Regions from separate parts of the Novilysobacter longmucuonensis genome, predicted to be linked through region 1. Evidence: riboswitches for the same ligand, from Rfam matches in the RefSeq annotation. Region 1 holds a riboswitch; the other holds the start of a gene.

Region 1 (7,402 bases):
TGACCGCAAGCACGCTCGTCAGGCCGCGGCGGTAGTTGCGGTCCATCCAGCCGAGCACGCGCTCGCCGGCCGCGTAGAAGCGGCCGTGCTGCTTCTCGCGTCGCAGCAGCTTTGACGACAGCATCGGCGACAGCGTCAGCGCAACGAAGCCCGACACCAGCACCGCGCCGGCCAGGGTCAGCGCGAACTCGATGAACAGCTTGCCGGTGCGGCCGGTGGAGAACGCCAGCGGCACGTACACCGCGACCAGCGTGAGCGTCATCGCGACGATCGCGAAGCCAATCTCCTTGCTGCCCTTCAACGCCGCCTGGTACGGCGGCATGCCTTCCTCGATGTGTCGGTGGATGTTCTCCAGCATCACGATCGCATCGTCGACCACCAGCCCGATCGCGAGCACCATCGCCAGCAGGGTCAGCGTATTGATGGTGAAGCCGAAGGCGTACATCAGCCCGAACGCGCCGATCAGCGAGATCGGGATGGTGACCAGCGGGATCAGGGTGGCGCGCCAGCTGCGCAGGAACAGGAAGATCACCAGAATCACCAGCAGCACCGCCTCGGCGACGGTCTTGTAGACCTCGTGGATCGAGTTCTCGATGAAGATCGTGCTGTCGAACGCCACCTGGATGTTCATCCCGTCCGGCAGCGTCTGCTGGATCCGCGGCAGCATCTGCTCGAGCGCCTCGGAGATGTCCAGCGGGTTGGCGACGGCCTGCTTGACCACCGCCAGCGGCACCGCGTTGACACCGTTGAAGCGCGCGCGGAAACGCTCCTCCTGCGAGCCCAGTTCGATCCGCGCGACGTCCCTGAGCCGCACCAGGTAGCCACTGCCGCCGGCCTCGCCGCGACTGTTGCCGACAATGACCTGGCCGAACTGCTCGGGCGTGCGCAGGTCGGTTTCCGAAAGCACGGTGAACTCGCGGTCGCTGCCCTCCACGCGCCCGGCGGGGATCTCCACGTTCTGCGCGCGCAGCGCGGCCTCGACGTCGGCCGGGGTCAACCCGAAACCGGCCAGTCGCTGCGGCTGCAGCCACACCCGCATCGCGTAGGTGCTGGAGAACACCTGCGCCTGCGCGACGCCGGGGATGGTCTGGATGCGGTCCTTGACCAGGCGTTCGGCGATATCGGCGATCTCGACCCGCGAATGGCGGTCCGAGGAGAACGCCAGGTAGATGATCGGCTGCGCGTCGGCCTCCTGCTTCTGGATGATCGGCGGGTCGACCTCGTCTGGCAGGAACTGCTGCGCCTGGGCGACGCGGTCGCGCACGTCGCTGGCCGCGCCATCGGGGTCGCGGTCGAGGCGGAAGCGCACGGTGACCTGGCTGGACTGCTCGCGGCTGACCGACTGCATGAACTCGATGCCTTCGACCCCCGACAGCGAATCCTCGATCGGCTGGGTGACCTGCGACTCGATCACCTGCGCGCTGGCGCCGGGATACACGGTGTTGACCGTGATCACCGGGGTGTCGACGTTGGGGATCTGGCGCACCGCCAGACGGTCGTAGGCAATGATGCCGATCAGCAACACGACCAGGTTGATGACCGTGGCGAAGACCGGACGGCGGATGGAGATGTCGGACAGGACCATGGGGGCCTCGTTCTGTGCTTGTTCGCTTCTCCCCTCGCCTTGAAACGCTTGGGGAGAAGGTGCCCGAAGGGCGGATGAGGGTGCGGCGGAGCGGTGCTAGTGAAGCGCTGGACCTGGATCGTCAGCCTTTTAATGGCGCCGATGGTTCAGCAGTCATCGTTTCGCCGCACCCTCACCCCCCAACCCTCTCCCGGCGGGAGAGGGGCTTTATTGTGTGTCGGCTACGGGTTCGGCCGCATCCTCTGGCGCCGCCGGTGCGGGCGCCGCGTCATCGGCCGGCGCCCCGGGTCCTGCGGCCGCAGCCTCACCCGGCTGCGGCAACACCATCACCGGCATGCCCTCGTGCATCATCGGCTTGCCCTGCCCGGCGGTAATCACGACATCGCCGGGACTGAGTCCCTCGACCACCTCGATCGCGCCGGGCACGCGCACGCCGGTTTCGACCGGCGCCTTGTGCGCCTTGCCATTGACCACGGTATAGACGAAGCGGCTCTCGCCCTCCTGCATCAGGGCCTGTTCCGGCACCATCAGCGCCTCGGGCGAACCACGCCCGGTGTCGACCTGCAGCCGCGCGAACTGGCCCGGGCGCAGCTTGGAATCCGGGTTGGGCACCTGCGCCCGCAACTGTGCGCTGCGGCTGTTGAGGTCGATCACCGGAGCGATCGCGACGATCTCGCCGGTGAAGCTCTGCCCCGGAAACGCATCGATGCTGATCTGCACCGGCTGGCCCTGGCGCATGCGCGGCAGCGCGCCCTCGGGCACGCTGAAGTCGACCTCGATCGGGTCCAGCCGCACCAGCGTGACCAGGTCCTGACCGACATTGACGAACTCGCCCACGCTGACCTCACGCAGGCCGATCTGCCCGGAGAATGGCGCGCGCAGCGTCATTTTCGACAATGCGGTGCGGGCCGACGCCACGCGCGCCTGGTCGACGCTCAGAACGGCGCGGGTGGTGTCGTAGTCCGAGCGCGCGATCAACTGCTGCTCGGCCAAACGTTCGGCGCGTTCGTTGGCGCTGCGGCTGTTGGCGAGGTTGGCGCTGGCCTCGTTGAGGCTGGCCTGGGCCTGGCTCGCATCGAGGCTGAACAGCGGTTGCCCGGCTTCGACCCGGCCGCCTTCGGTGAAGTGTATCCGGTCGATGCGGCCGGCGACCTCTGGCCGCACCACCACCGACTCGTCGGCGCGCAGGCTGCCGACCGTCTGCAGGCCTGCCGACAACGGCTGCGGCTGCACGGTGACCGCTTCCACCGGCAACTGCATGTCCCCTGGCGGGCCGCCGGCTGCGCCAGCACCGCCCGCATCCTCGCCGCCACAGGCGCCAAGACCCAGGATGCTGGCGATCAATAAGGCGGTGAGCGGGCCTCTGGAGAACGGCACTCGGGTGGACAGCAGGTTGCGGCGCATGGGGAGCCTCGGCAGGTGTTCGATTTCTTGTACCGACGAGTTTACTCTTGTCCGGCGCGATCCGCTCCCGTGCCGTGAGTCATGGGCAGCAGCGGCCGGAAGGCCGGCCCGGCAGGTCAGCTCGGCAGATCAGCCTGGCAGAGCCGCCGGCAGCACCAGTCCACCCGCCAGCGCGGCCGGGTCGGGTCGCTCGCGGAACGGCAAGCGGCCCCAGCAGGGGATTGGCAGTCGTTCCGCTACCAACGCGAAAGTGTCGCCGGACCGGGCCATGCCCGGGTCGATGTCATTGCCGATCCAGCCGATCAGCTGCGCGCCGTCAGCGCAGATGGCCTGTGCGGTCAGCCGCGCGTGGTTGATGCAGCCCAGCCGCAGGCCCACCACCAGCACCACCGGAAGCGACAGCGCGCGGACCAGGTCGGCCTGGTCCAGCGTCGCCGACAGCGGCGCCGCCCAGCCACCGACGCCCTCGACCACCACGCAGTCGGCCTGTGCGGCAAGCCGTGCATGTGCCTGCACGATCGGCTCGAGCCGGATCTCGACGCCGGCCTCGGCCGCGGCCAGTTCCGGCGCCAGCGGCGCGGGCAATGCATACGGGTTGATATCCCCGTAGGCCGGGCGCGGATCACTCGCCGCCTGCAGCAGCAGCGCGTCCTCGTTGCGCCAGCCTTCGGCGGTGCGCTCGCAACCGCTGGCCAGCGGCTTCATGCCGACCGCGCGCAGGCCGCGCGCGCGCAAGGCGTGCAGCAGTGCCGCGCTGGCCACGGACTTGCCGATGCCGGTGTCGGTGCCGGTGACGAATACGTTCTTGATGTCCATCGCCCCATCGTAAACGCCGCGCGACCCGCTGCTACACTCGGGCCATGTTCGCCGCCAATACCCTCACCGGCAGCAAGCCGGAGCAGTACGCGCAGTTGCTGGCGCAGGCACGGGCGCTGCTGCACGGCGAGCCCGACCGCATCGCCAATGCCGCCAACCTGTCGGCGCTGGTCTACCACGCGCTGCCGGAGCTGAACTGGGTCGGCTTCTATTTCTTCGACGGGCGCGAGCTCGTGGTCGGTCCCTTCCAGGGCTTGCCGGCATGCGTGCGTATCCCGCTCGACAAGGGCGTGTGCGGCGCCGCTGCAAGCACGCGGCGGACCCAGCGCATCGACGACGTCCAAGCCTTTCCCGGCCACATCGCCTGCGATGCGGCCTCGCAGTCCGAAGTGGTGGTGCCGCTGGTGCGCGACGGCGCCGACGGCCCCGACCTCATCGGTGTATTCGACATCGACAGCCCGCGCACGCATCGCTTCGACGACGAGGACCAGCGCGGCCTGGAAGCAATCGCGCAAGCCTATATGGAGTCCATGACATGAGCGACACTACTGCCAAGCTGCGCAATATCGGCCCCAAATCGGCCGCGTGGCTGCGCCAGGTCGGCTTGCGCACGCACCCGGAATTGGCCGAGATCGGTGCGGTCGAGGCGTTCATGCGGGTCAAGCGGGCGGGCTTCAAACCGACCTTGAACCTGCTCTATGCCATCGAGGGCGCGCTGCTGGACTGCCATTGGCAGGAAATCCAGGACTCGCGCCGCCAGCAACTGGTCAGCGAAGCCGAAGCCGCCATTGCCCAGTTGCCGCCACCGCGCCACAAGCCGGCCGCCTCGCCGGTGACCACCACCGTGCTGACCGAAGACACCGTGGCAGCGCGTCCGGACCCGGACGCGCCCTACCGCAGCGGGCGCTATTGAGCTGATTTCACGATCGTCGTGATCCCGCAGCAGCGGCTTCAGCCGCGATTCCCAACCGGTGCGCCGAAGCATCGTCCGATCGCGACGATGGCTGGCGCTGTTGTAGGAGCGCCCCATGGGCGCGATGCACGTCGCGGCCGTAGTCCCGGTCGCGACTCACGTCGCTCCTACAAAAGTCCGGAGCAAGAGCTCGCGGCTGAAGCCGCTCCTACAAACGTCCGGAACAAGAAGCCACCGCGCGCGGCGAACTTTTCGGCTAGACTGCGCGCGCTCCAAGGTGACCCGGCGGCTGTCTGCCAACGGGTTGAAACGGGAAGCCGGTGACCGCCGCGACCACGCGGCACATTCCGGCACTGCCCCCGCAACGGTAAGCGAGTCAAGGCCGCGGCATCCGCCACTGCGCAGCAGCGTGGGAAGGCGCCTCGGCCGGAAGCAGGATCACCGCTTCCACTTGCAAGTCCGGAGACCGGCCTTGCAGCGGGGTGTCTGGGCAAACGCCGACACACCCACCACTGGTTGCGATGCGGCGGGCATTGCGGCGGCGACGCCGGTGCTGTCCGCCCGATCTCGCGGCCTCTCTCCCTCTGCATCCGACTTTCCCTCGCTACCGGCACGGGATTCCGTGCGATGGAGAACCACCGATGCAGTTCCGCCTTCTCAAGCTGACCGCCGCCTGCGCGCTCGCCCTGCCCGCTTTCGCCCACGCGCAGACGCATGACGACGCGCTCGATCTCGACGAGGTCGTCGTCACCGCCACCCGCACCGCGATCAGCGCCGATGAAGCACTCGCGCCGGTGCAGGTGATCGACCGCGACGCCATCGTGCGCAGCCAGGCGCGCTCGCTGCCCGAGCTGCTGCGCGGCCGCGCCGGCATTTCGATCTCCAACCAGGGCGGGCCCGGCAAGCTCACCACGTTGTTCATGCGCGGCAGCGAGTCCGACCATGTCCTGGTGCTGGTCGACGGCGTGCGGATGGGCTCGTCGACCTCTGGCCTGGTGTCGTTCCAGAACCTGCCGCTGGCGCTGATCGACCGGGTCGAGATCGTGCGCGGCCCGCGCTCCAGCCTGTACGGCGCCGACGCGATCGGCGGGGTGATCCAGATCTTCACCCGGCGCGACCGCGACGGCATCAACCCGCGTGCCAGCGTCACCGTGGGCAGCCACGACCACCGCGAGGCCAGCGCCGGCCTCGGTGGCGGCAACGGGCAGGCGTGGTTCGGCATCGACGCGGCCTACCAGCGCACCGACGGCATCGACGCCTGCGACGTAGCCACGCCGACGCCGTTCTCCGGCGGTTGCTTCATCGCCGAGCCGGAACCCGATCGCGACGGCTACCGCAACCGGTCGCTGTCGCTGCGCGGCGGCATCGAGGCCGGCGACACCCTGGCCTTGGACCTGCATGCGCTGCGCGCCGAGGGCGAAACCCGGTTCGACGGCGACTTCACCAACGGCTCCGAGACCGTGCAGCAGGTGATCGGCGGCAGCAGCACCTGGACGCCGTCGGACCGGATCAGGCTGCAGCTGGCCGCCGGCCGCAATGTCGATGCCTCCGACAACTTCAAGAACCAGGCGTTCCTGGGCTACTTCGACACCGACCGCGACAGCGCCACCCTGCAGGGCGACTTCGGACTGGCCCGCGACCAGCTGTTGACGCTCGGGCTGGACTGGCTGCGCGACCGGGTCGACAGCAGCACCACCTACGCCGAAACCGAGCGCAGCAACCGCGCCGCGTTCGCGCAATACCAAGGTATGTTTGCCATGCAGTCGTTGCAGTTCGCGCTGCGAGTTGATGACAACGACCAGTTCGGCGACGCCACCACCGGCAGTGCTGCCTGGGGCATCGAGCTCACCGACGCCTGGCGCGTGAGTGCCGGCTACGGCACCGCGTTCAAGGCGCCGACCTTCAACGAGCTGTACTTCCCGTTCTTCGGCAACCCCGCGCTGCGCCCGGAGGAATCGCGCACCTGGGAGGCCGGCCTGGCCTGGCGCGGCGAGCGCGCGAGCTGGCGGCTGGACGGGTTCGATACCGAGGTCGATGACCTGATCGCCTATGACGCGAGTCTGTTCCTGCCCAACAACATCGAACGCGCGCGCCTGCGCGGCGCCGAACTGGGGCTGGATGCCGAACTCGCGCAGTGGGCGATCGCGGCCAGCGTCAGCGTGCTCGACACCGAGAATCTCATCGGCTTCAACGCAGGCAATGAACTGCCGCGGCGCGCGCGCCAGAGCGCCCGGATCGACCTGGACCGGGCGTTCGACACCTTGCGCGTCGGGCTGACCGGCGTCGCGGAAGGCTCGCGCTTCGATGATGTCGCCAACACCCGCAGGCTCGCCGGCTACGCGACGCTCGATCTGCGTGCCGAGTACGTCCTCGCGCCCGCATGGACCCTGCAGGCGCGGCTGGCCAACGTGTTCGACCGCGACTACGAGACCTCATCGTTCTACAACCAGCCCGGGCGCGAGTGGTTCCTGACCTTGCGCTACGCGCCGGCGGACTGACGCACGCACCGCCTCGACGTAGGAGCGGCCCATGGCCGCGATGAGTGCGATGTGGTGTTGCCCCGCAAATCCGAGGGTAGAGCGGAGCTTGCTCCGCTGCACCGCCACGGCCACAACGAACCTTCCGGGCAAACACGAAAGCCGAGCAAGCTCGGCTCTACGGCACCGTGCAGCATCGTCCCCTGT
Region 2 (7,402 bases), on a different contig from region 1:
GGCCGTAGGCGATGAACGACAGGATGCCGAGCAGGTTGCCCAGGTGCTGGCGATCGACCATCAGCAATTTGCCCAGCACCACCGCCATCAGAACCGCTCCGGCCAGCCACAAGCCGCGCTGCCCGCGATGCGAGCCGAGGATCCAGCTAATAACCCCGAGCAGGCTCCACACCACGGTCAGGCTGGTCTGCACCAGGCTCATCGAGAACATCGTGATGCCCCACGGCGCGTCGCCCAAGTGATGGGCGGCGCGCAAGGTCACCACGCTGACCAGCGCGAAACCCGCGATGGCCAGCAGCGGGATGTGCCGCGACGCGAGCTCGTCACCGATCTGCGGCGATCGCAGCCATGCCGCGAGCACAAGCAGCATCACCACCTGCACCAGTTCGAGCGGGTTGAGCAGCGGCAACCACGGCAGCGGCGCGCTGTCGCCAGCTAACCACAGCCCGTTGCACCAGCTTAGCGCGAGGCCTATCGCGAGCAGCCATTGCAGTCCACCACGCCACTCATCGAACCGCTCCGTCAGCGGCGACGATACGGACTGCGGCCGCCATTGCAGCGCCGCCGCGAGCGCGAGCCACGGCAGCATCGTGATCGCGAACAGCCAGCCCGAACCGAGCCCTGCCGCGTCGACCAGCTGATGCAGCGACAGCGACGCCACCAGCGCCCACCCGAGCAGCCACGCGCCGTGGCCGAGGCCGACCGCGCTCACCGGCTGCTCGCGCAGGCTCGCCAGGATGCGCCAGCCCGCGATCGCGAACAGCAGCCACGCGATCGCGCCGTGGCCCGCCAACGGATGGGTGTGTGCGTCGACCTGCGCGAAGGCTAGCGGCAGCGTTGCCAGCAGCGCCAATGCCGCGGTCCACACCAGCGCGGCCGACGGCAGGCGGCGGTGCACTTCGGCCGCAAGCCAGCCGGTGACCAGCGTCAGCATCAGCACAAAGTCGATCTCGACAGCGCCGGTCGCGAACCTGTCGATCTCGTGCAGCCCATTGCCGAACCACCAGGCCAAGCCCCACACGTAGTAGCACCCCGCGGCCTGCCCCACGTCCGCGAGGCGATAGCTCCAGGCACTCGCGAAGCCGGCCAGCGCGATCAGCAGCGCCGCCATGAACGGTGCATTCGCGATGAGCACCTGCGCCGGCCAGGTCACATCGCCCACGCCGATCGCAAAGGCGACCGCCGCACCCACCTGCAATGCCGCGCCCGACCACTGCTGCAGCCGGTTGCGTTGGCGCAGCCCAAGCCAGGCGAGCGCCGCGCCTTCGAGCGCGAACACGCAGGCGGTCGCATGCGCCGCCACAGCCAGCGGCACCGCGAGCGTCGCAAAACCGACCGCGAGCACCGCATACGGCGCGACCAGTCGCTGGAAGTGCTCGCGCCGCCGCAACCACGCCGCGAGCAATGAGTAAATCGCTCCGAGCCCGAGTGCGCAGTACGCAAGCGGCAGCCGCTCGCCCTCGAGCAGGCCGGCCTGCAGCGAGAACGCGACCAGCGGGGTGCCGAACAGCAGGCAGCTGTCGATCACGTCGCGTCGGCCCGCAGCGCGGCGGCGCGCGTACAGGACCGGAATCAGCAGGTAGAACGCGAAGAACAGCAGCAGGAACGGCTGGGTGGTTGCGAAGTCTTCCGGGCGATATTCCAAAACGCCCCACAAGCTGCCGATCGCGAAGGTGAAGACGAACCCCAGCACGTTGAGCGCACGCCACGGACGCCACCACGCGATCGCGAAGATCGCCGCGTTGAGCACCGCGTAGTAGCCGAACAGCGCGACATGGTTGCCCTGCCCGGTGGACAGCCACAGCGGCGCGAGAAACCCCGCGAGGATGCCCAGCAACGCCAGCGCCACCGCGTTCTGCGCCACCGCCAGTACACCCGCGCCCGCGACCAGCACGATGCTCAGCGCGAACGCGGCGCCGGCCGGCAGCAACGGCACCAGCTTGAACGCTGCGAACACCACCAGCAGCAGCACGCCGATCGCGCCGCCCTGCAGGCTCAACGCAAAACCGCGCCGGGTCTCGCGCTGGCGCCAGCCGAATACCAATGCCGCGAGCGCGGCCGCCGCCACGCTTGCGAAACGCAGCTCGACCGGCAGCGACACCCAGCCCTGGTCACCCGCGTACTTCAGCAACGCCGCGACGCCGGCGAACAACACCAGCATGCCGACCTTCACCGGCACGTTGCCCTCGCTGAACCACCGTCGCACCGCGCGTGCGGCGAGCGTGAGCGGATCTGGCGACTGCAACTGCGACTGCGACCGACCCGATCCGGAAGCCGCGTGCGCCGGGAGCGGACGCGCGGAAGTCGCACTGGCTGCCGACGGCAGCGGCGGTGGCGATGCGGCTTTCGACGAGGATGCTCTCGACGAGGATGTTGTCGATGCGGTGGCCGACGATGCAGGGGCGGGCGGCGTCGGTACGGCTGGTGTGGTTGCGCTCGGTGCAGGTCCGGGCTCGGTTGCCGCGCGCGGCTCGGGCGCGACCGGGCGCTGCGGCGCGGTGCGCTGCGCCTGCATCAGTTCGGCCAGCGTCGGTTCGTGCATGGCGGCGTCCGGCGCCTGCGCGTGCGCGGCGGCATGGCGCCGGGCGAGCTGTTCTTCCAGCGCGGTCACGCGCCTGCGCAGCCCGCCGATCATCGCCAGCGCAACGACCAGCAGCACCGGCACGGCCAAGACCACCAGCACAAGCAGTCCGATCAACCCTTCCATAGCCTGTCCCCCTGTCCCTTCCCAGCGCCGAACGTTACACCACCGCCACCGCGTATGGCGAAATCCGGTGATGGCGGCCATGGGGCACATTTTGTGTTGACCGCACGCATCGTCCACATTATGTTGTGGCCGTCGGTGCCGACCTCGGTCGGCTTAAAACGGGAAGCCGGTGCGGATCGAACGATCCCATTCCGGCGCTGCCCCGCAGCGGTAGTGGAAACGACCGCCGTCATGGCACTGGGGCGCCAAACCCTGGGAAGCGACGGCCAGTAGGTGAAGTCGGTTTTGTTTTTCGTAGGAGCGGCTTTAGCCGCGATGCTTCTGGCATGCGATCGCGGCTAAAGCCGCTCCTACGAGAACGCCGTCTCGCGTCCAGAGCCCGAAGACCTGCCGACAGCCGCGCGATGCACACCGCGCGGTGACCGGCCAGCGAGTCTTCGGGGGAAGACGGCCGGTGTCGCAACCGCATCGTTCGATGCGGACAGGTGGCCGCGTCTCGGCCCGCGCGACACCCGCATCCCACCCTGTCGACTCCGCGCCCGCGGGGGCGTGGCCGTGCCGCCGAAACCGCGCTGCGGTGCCGGCCGGTGCGTCCGCGCCTGCGTGCGTCGTCCTTCGAGGGGAGGCCGACGAACCGTGCGCCCACGCACCGGAGTCACCTTATGTCCATGCACGATGCAGACGCTGCCGTTGTCGAGCACGCCGTCGACACGACCACGACCGTTCGCACCACCCACGCGCACCACGACGACAGCCCCGGCTTTGCGCTGACCCCACCCGCCGCCGCGTCCAGCATGAGCGTGACCAAGCGCAACGGCGCGCGCGAGCCGGTCGACCTCAACAAGATCGTGCGCGCGATCACCCGCTGCAGCCAGGACCTGTATGCGATCGATCCGATGCGCGTCGCCACGCGCACGATCTCCGGGCTTTACGACGGCGCCAGCACCCGCGAACTCGACGAGTTGTCGATCCGCACCGCCGCGCTGCTGACCGCCGAGGAGCCCGAGTACGGCCGGCTCGCCGCGCGCCTGCTGGCCGGGGTGATCGAGAAGGAAGTCGCGGCGATCGACATCAACGCGTTCTCGCAATCGGTGCAGCGCGGCTTCGATCTGGGACTGGTCAACCCGCGCCTGCTCGGATTCGTGCAGGCCAACGCGCGCAAGCTCAATGACGCGATCGACCACAGCCTTACCCATCGCTTCGACTACTTCGGCCTGCGCACGCTGTACGACCGGTATCTCTTGCGCCACCCGACCGCGCGGACGGTGATCGAGACGCCGCAGCAGTTCTTCCTGCGCGTGGCCTGCGCACTGTCGGAGGACGTGGCCGATGCGCTCGCGCTGTACCGACGCATGGCGCAGCTCGACTACATCCCGAGTTCTCCGACGCTGTTCAATGCCGGCACCACCCACGAGCAGCTGTCGAGCTGTTTCCTGCTCGATTCGCCCGAGGATTCGCTGGAGGCTATCTACCAGCGCTACATGGACGTGGCCAAGCTCAGCAAGTTCAGCGGCGGCATCGGGCTGAGCTACACGCGGATCCGCTCGCGCGGTTCGCTGATCCGGTCGACGAATGGATTGAGCAACGGCATCGTGCCGTGGCTGAAGACGCTTGATGCCTCGGTCGCGGCGGTCAACCAGGGCGGCAAGCGCAAGGGCGCGGCCTGCGTCTACCTGGAGCCGTGGCATGCCGATGTCGAGGAGTTCCTGGAGCTGCGCGACAACACCGGCGACGAGGCGCGCCGCACCCACAACCTCAACCTCGCCAACTGGATCCCCGACGAGTTCATGCGCCGGGTCGAGAGCGATGCGACGTGGTCGCTGTTCGACCCCCACCAGGTGCCGCAATTGACCGACCTGTTTGGCGAGGCGTTCGATCGCGCCTACTTTGCGGCCGAGGCCGCCGGTCTGGCCAGCAAGCAGGTCAAGGCGCGCGAGCTGTACGGCCGGATGATGCGCACGCTGGCCCAGACCGGCAACGGCTGGATGAACTTCAAGGACAAGTCCAACCGCGCCTGCAACCAGACCGCGCGCGCCGGCAACGTGGTGCACCTGTCCAACCTGTGCACCGAGATCCTGGAGGTCACATCGCAGGACGAAACCGCGGTATGCAACCTGGGCTCGATCAACCTGTCGCACCACGTCGAGCTGCTTGACGACGGCAAGGCCGCGTTCGACTTCGAGAAGCTCGCCGAGACCGTGCGCCTGGCGGTGCGCCAGCTCGACCGCGTGATCGACCTTAACTTCTATCCGATCGAGACCGCGCGCCGCGCCAACCTCAAGTGGCGCCCGGTCGGGCTGGGCGTGATGGGCCTGCAGGACGTGTTCTTCAAGCTGCGATTGCCGTTCGATTCCGAACCGGCGCGGCAGCTGTCGCGCGGGATCGCCGAAGCGATCTACTTCCATGCGTTGTCGGCGTCGAACGAGCTGGCGCTGGAGCAGGGGCGCCACCCGGGCTTCGACGACACCCGCGCCGCCCGCGGCGAGTTGCAGTTCGACGCATGGGACGCCACCCCGACCGACGGCGCACGCTGGGACGCCCTGCGCGAGCGGATCAAGCAGCACGGCCTGCGCAACTCGCTGCTGGTCGCGATCGCGCCGACCGCGACCATCGCCTCGATCGCAGGCTGCTACGAATGCATCGAGCCTCAGGTGTCCAACCTGTTCAAGCGCGAGACGCTGTCGGGCGATTTCCTGGTGGTCAACAGGTATCTTGCCGAGGAGCTCAAGCAGCTCGGGCTGTGGACGCCGGAACTGCGCGACGCGATCAAGCTGGCCGAGGGCTCGGTCCAGGGCATCACCCAGATCCCCCAGTCGCTGCGCGCGGTCTACCGCACAGTGTGGGAGGTGCCGATGCGCTCGCTGATCGACATGGCCGCCGAGCGCGGCGCGTTCATCGACCAGAGCCAGTCGCTGAACCTGTTCATCGAGAGCCCGAACATCGGCGCGTTGTCGTCGATGTACATGTATGCGTGGAAGCAGGGATTGAAGACGACGTATTACCTGCGCTCGCGGCCGGCGACACGGATCGCGAAGTCGACGGTGAGTGCGATGGCGGCGCCTGAAGCAGCCATCGCGTGCTCGCTCGAGAATCCCGCGTCCTGCGAGGCCTGCCAATAGCGATGCCGCTGTAGGAGCGGCTTCAGCCGCGATCGGGAGCCGGCGCGCGCGATTGGAGATCCGATCGCGGCTGAAGCCGCTCCTACGCAGTCCGAACATCCAGGAAAAATCATGTCCAACCTCCTACTCTCCCCCGGCTTCGACCTCACGCTGCGGCCGATGCGCTATCCGCAGTTCTACGAGATGTACCGCGACGCGATCCGCAACACCTGGACGGTCGAAGAGGTCGACTTCTCGCTCGATGTCAACGACCTGCGCGACAAGTTGGGTCCGGCCGAGCGCCACCTGGTCGAGCGGCTGGTCGCGTTCTTCGCCACCGGCGACAGCATCGTGTCCAACAACCTGGTGCTGAACCTCTACCAGCACATCAACGCGCCCGAGGCGCGCATGTACCTGTCGCGGCAGCTGTACGAGGAAGCACTGCACGTGCAGTTCTACCTCACTCTGCTCGACACCTACCTGCCCGACCCGGCCGAGCGCGCCAAGGCTTTCGACGCAATCGAGAACATCCCCTCGATCCGCGCCAAGGCCGAATTCTGCTTCCGCTGGATCGACTCGATGCAGGAAATTCAGCGCATCGAGACGCGCGAGCAGCGCCGCCAGTTCCTGCTCAACCTGATCTGCTTCGCCGGCTGCATCGAGGGCCTGTTCTTCTTCGCCGCGTTCGCCTACGTGTATTACCTGCGCTCGCGCGGGCTGCTCAATGGCCTGGCCTCGGGCACCAACTGGGTATTCCGCGACGAAAGCGGGCACATGACGTTCGCGTTCGAGGTGATCAAGACCGCGCGCGAGGAGGAACCCGACCTGTTCGATGCCGACCTGCGCGCGCAGGTGATCGATATGTTCGAGCAGGCGGTCGAATGCGAAACCCTGTTCGCGCAGGACGTGTTGTCCGGCGGCGTGGTCGGCCTGTCACCCAGGGACATGCGCCAGTACCTCGAATACTGCGCCGACCAGCGCCTGGCCCAGCTCGGCATGCCCAAACACTTCGGGTCGAGCAACCCGTTCGGCTTTATGGACCTGCAGGACGTGCAGGAGGTGACCAATTTCTTCGAGCGCCGGGTGTCGGCCTATCAGGTGGGCGTGCAGGGCGAAGTTGCGTTCGACGCGGCGTTCTAGCTCGCGTCTTTCGTAGGAGCGGCTTCAGCCGCGATCGTGACGGCATTCGCACGCGCCGGTTTCCGATCGCGGCTGAAGCCGCTCCTACGGGCGCCGGAACGAAAAAGCCCCGCTACTGCGGGGCTTCTCCATCCAACTGCGATGCCGGCTTACTTCGCCGCCACCACCCGGGCCATCTCCAGGCACTTGTTCGAATAACCCCACTCGTTGTCGTACCAGCTGACCAGCTTGACGAAGGTGGCGTCCAGCGCGATGCCGGCGCCGGCATCGAAGATCGAGGTGCGTGCATCACCGCGGAAGTCGGTCGCGACCACCATGTCCTCGGTGTAGCCCAGGATGCCCTTCAGCGCGCCTTCGCTCTGCGCCTTCATCTCGGCGCAGATCTCGGCATAGCTGGCGTCCTTTTCCAGCTCGACGGTCAAATCGACCACCGACACGTCCGAGGTCGGCACGCGGA

The links. Region 1 has a riboswitch for cobalamin ahead of btuB (TonB-dependent vitamin B12 receptor). Riboswitches for the same ligand answer to the same signal wherever they lie in the genome.
Region 2: another riboswitch for cobalamin. It lies ahead of ACJQWM_RS09735 (ribonucleoside-diphosphate reductase subunit alpha); the one in region 1 lies ahead of btuB (TonB-dependent vitamin B12 receptor).

The regions. Positions count from the first base shown of each region.
Region 1 covers NZ_JBJMAW010000001.1:371,323-378,724, reverse strand. The annotation lists gene ACJQWM_RS01690 (efflux RND transporter permease subunit) at 1-1,585, opposite strand, end outside; gene ACJQWM_RS01685 (efflux RND transporter periplasmic adaptor subunit) at 1,793-2,989, opposite strand; gene bioD (dethiobiotin synthase) at 3,119-3,805, opposite strand; gene msrC (free L-methionine (R)-S-oxide reductase MsrC) at 3,850-4,344, shown strand; gene ACJQWM_RS01670 (TfoX/Sxy family protein) at 4,341-4,718, shown strand; cobalamin riboswitch at 4,977-5,207, shown strand; gene btuB (TonB-dependent vitamin B12 receptor) at 5,360-7,216, shown strand.
Region 2 covers NZ_JBJMAW010000008.1:139,534-146,935, forward strand. The annotation lists gene ACJQWM_RS09730 (DUF2339 domain-containing protein) at 1-2,707, opposite strand, end outside; cobalamin riboswitch at 2,824-3,116, shown strand; gene ACJQWM_RS09735 (ribonucleoside-diphosphate reductase subunit alpha) at 3,502-5,826, shown strand; gene ACJQWM_RS09740 (ribonucleotide-diphosphate reductase subunit beta) at 5,938-6,945, shown strand; gene gap (type I glyceraldehyde-3-phosphate dehydrogenase) at 7,095-7,402, opposite strand, start outside.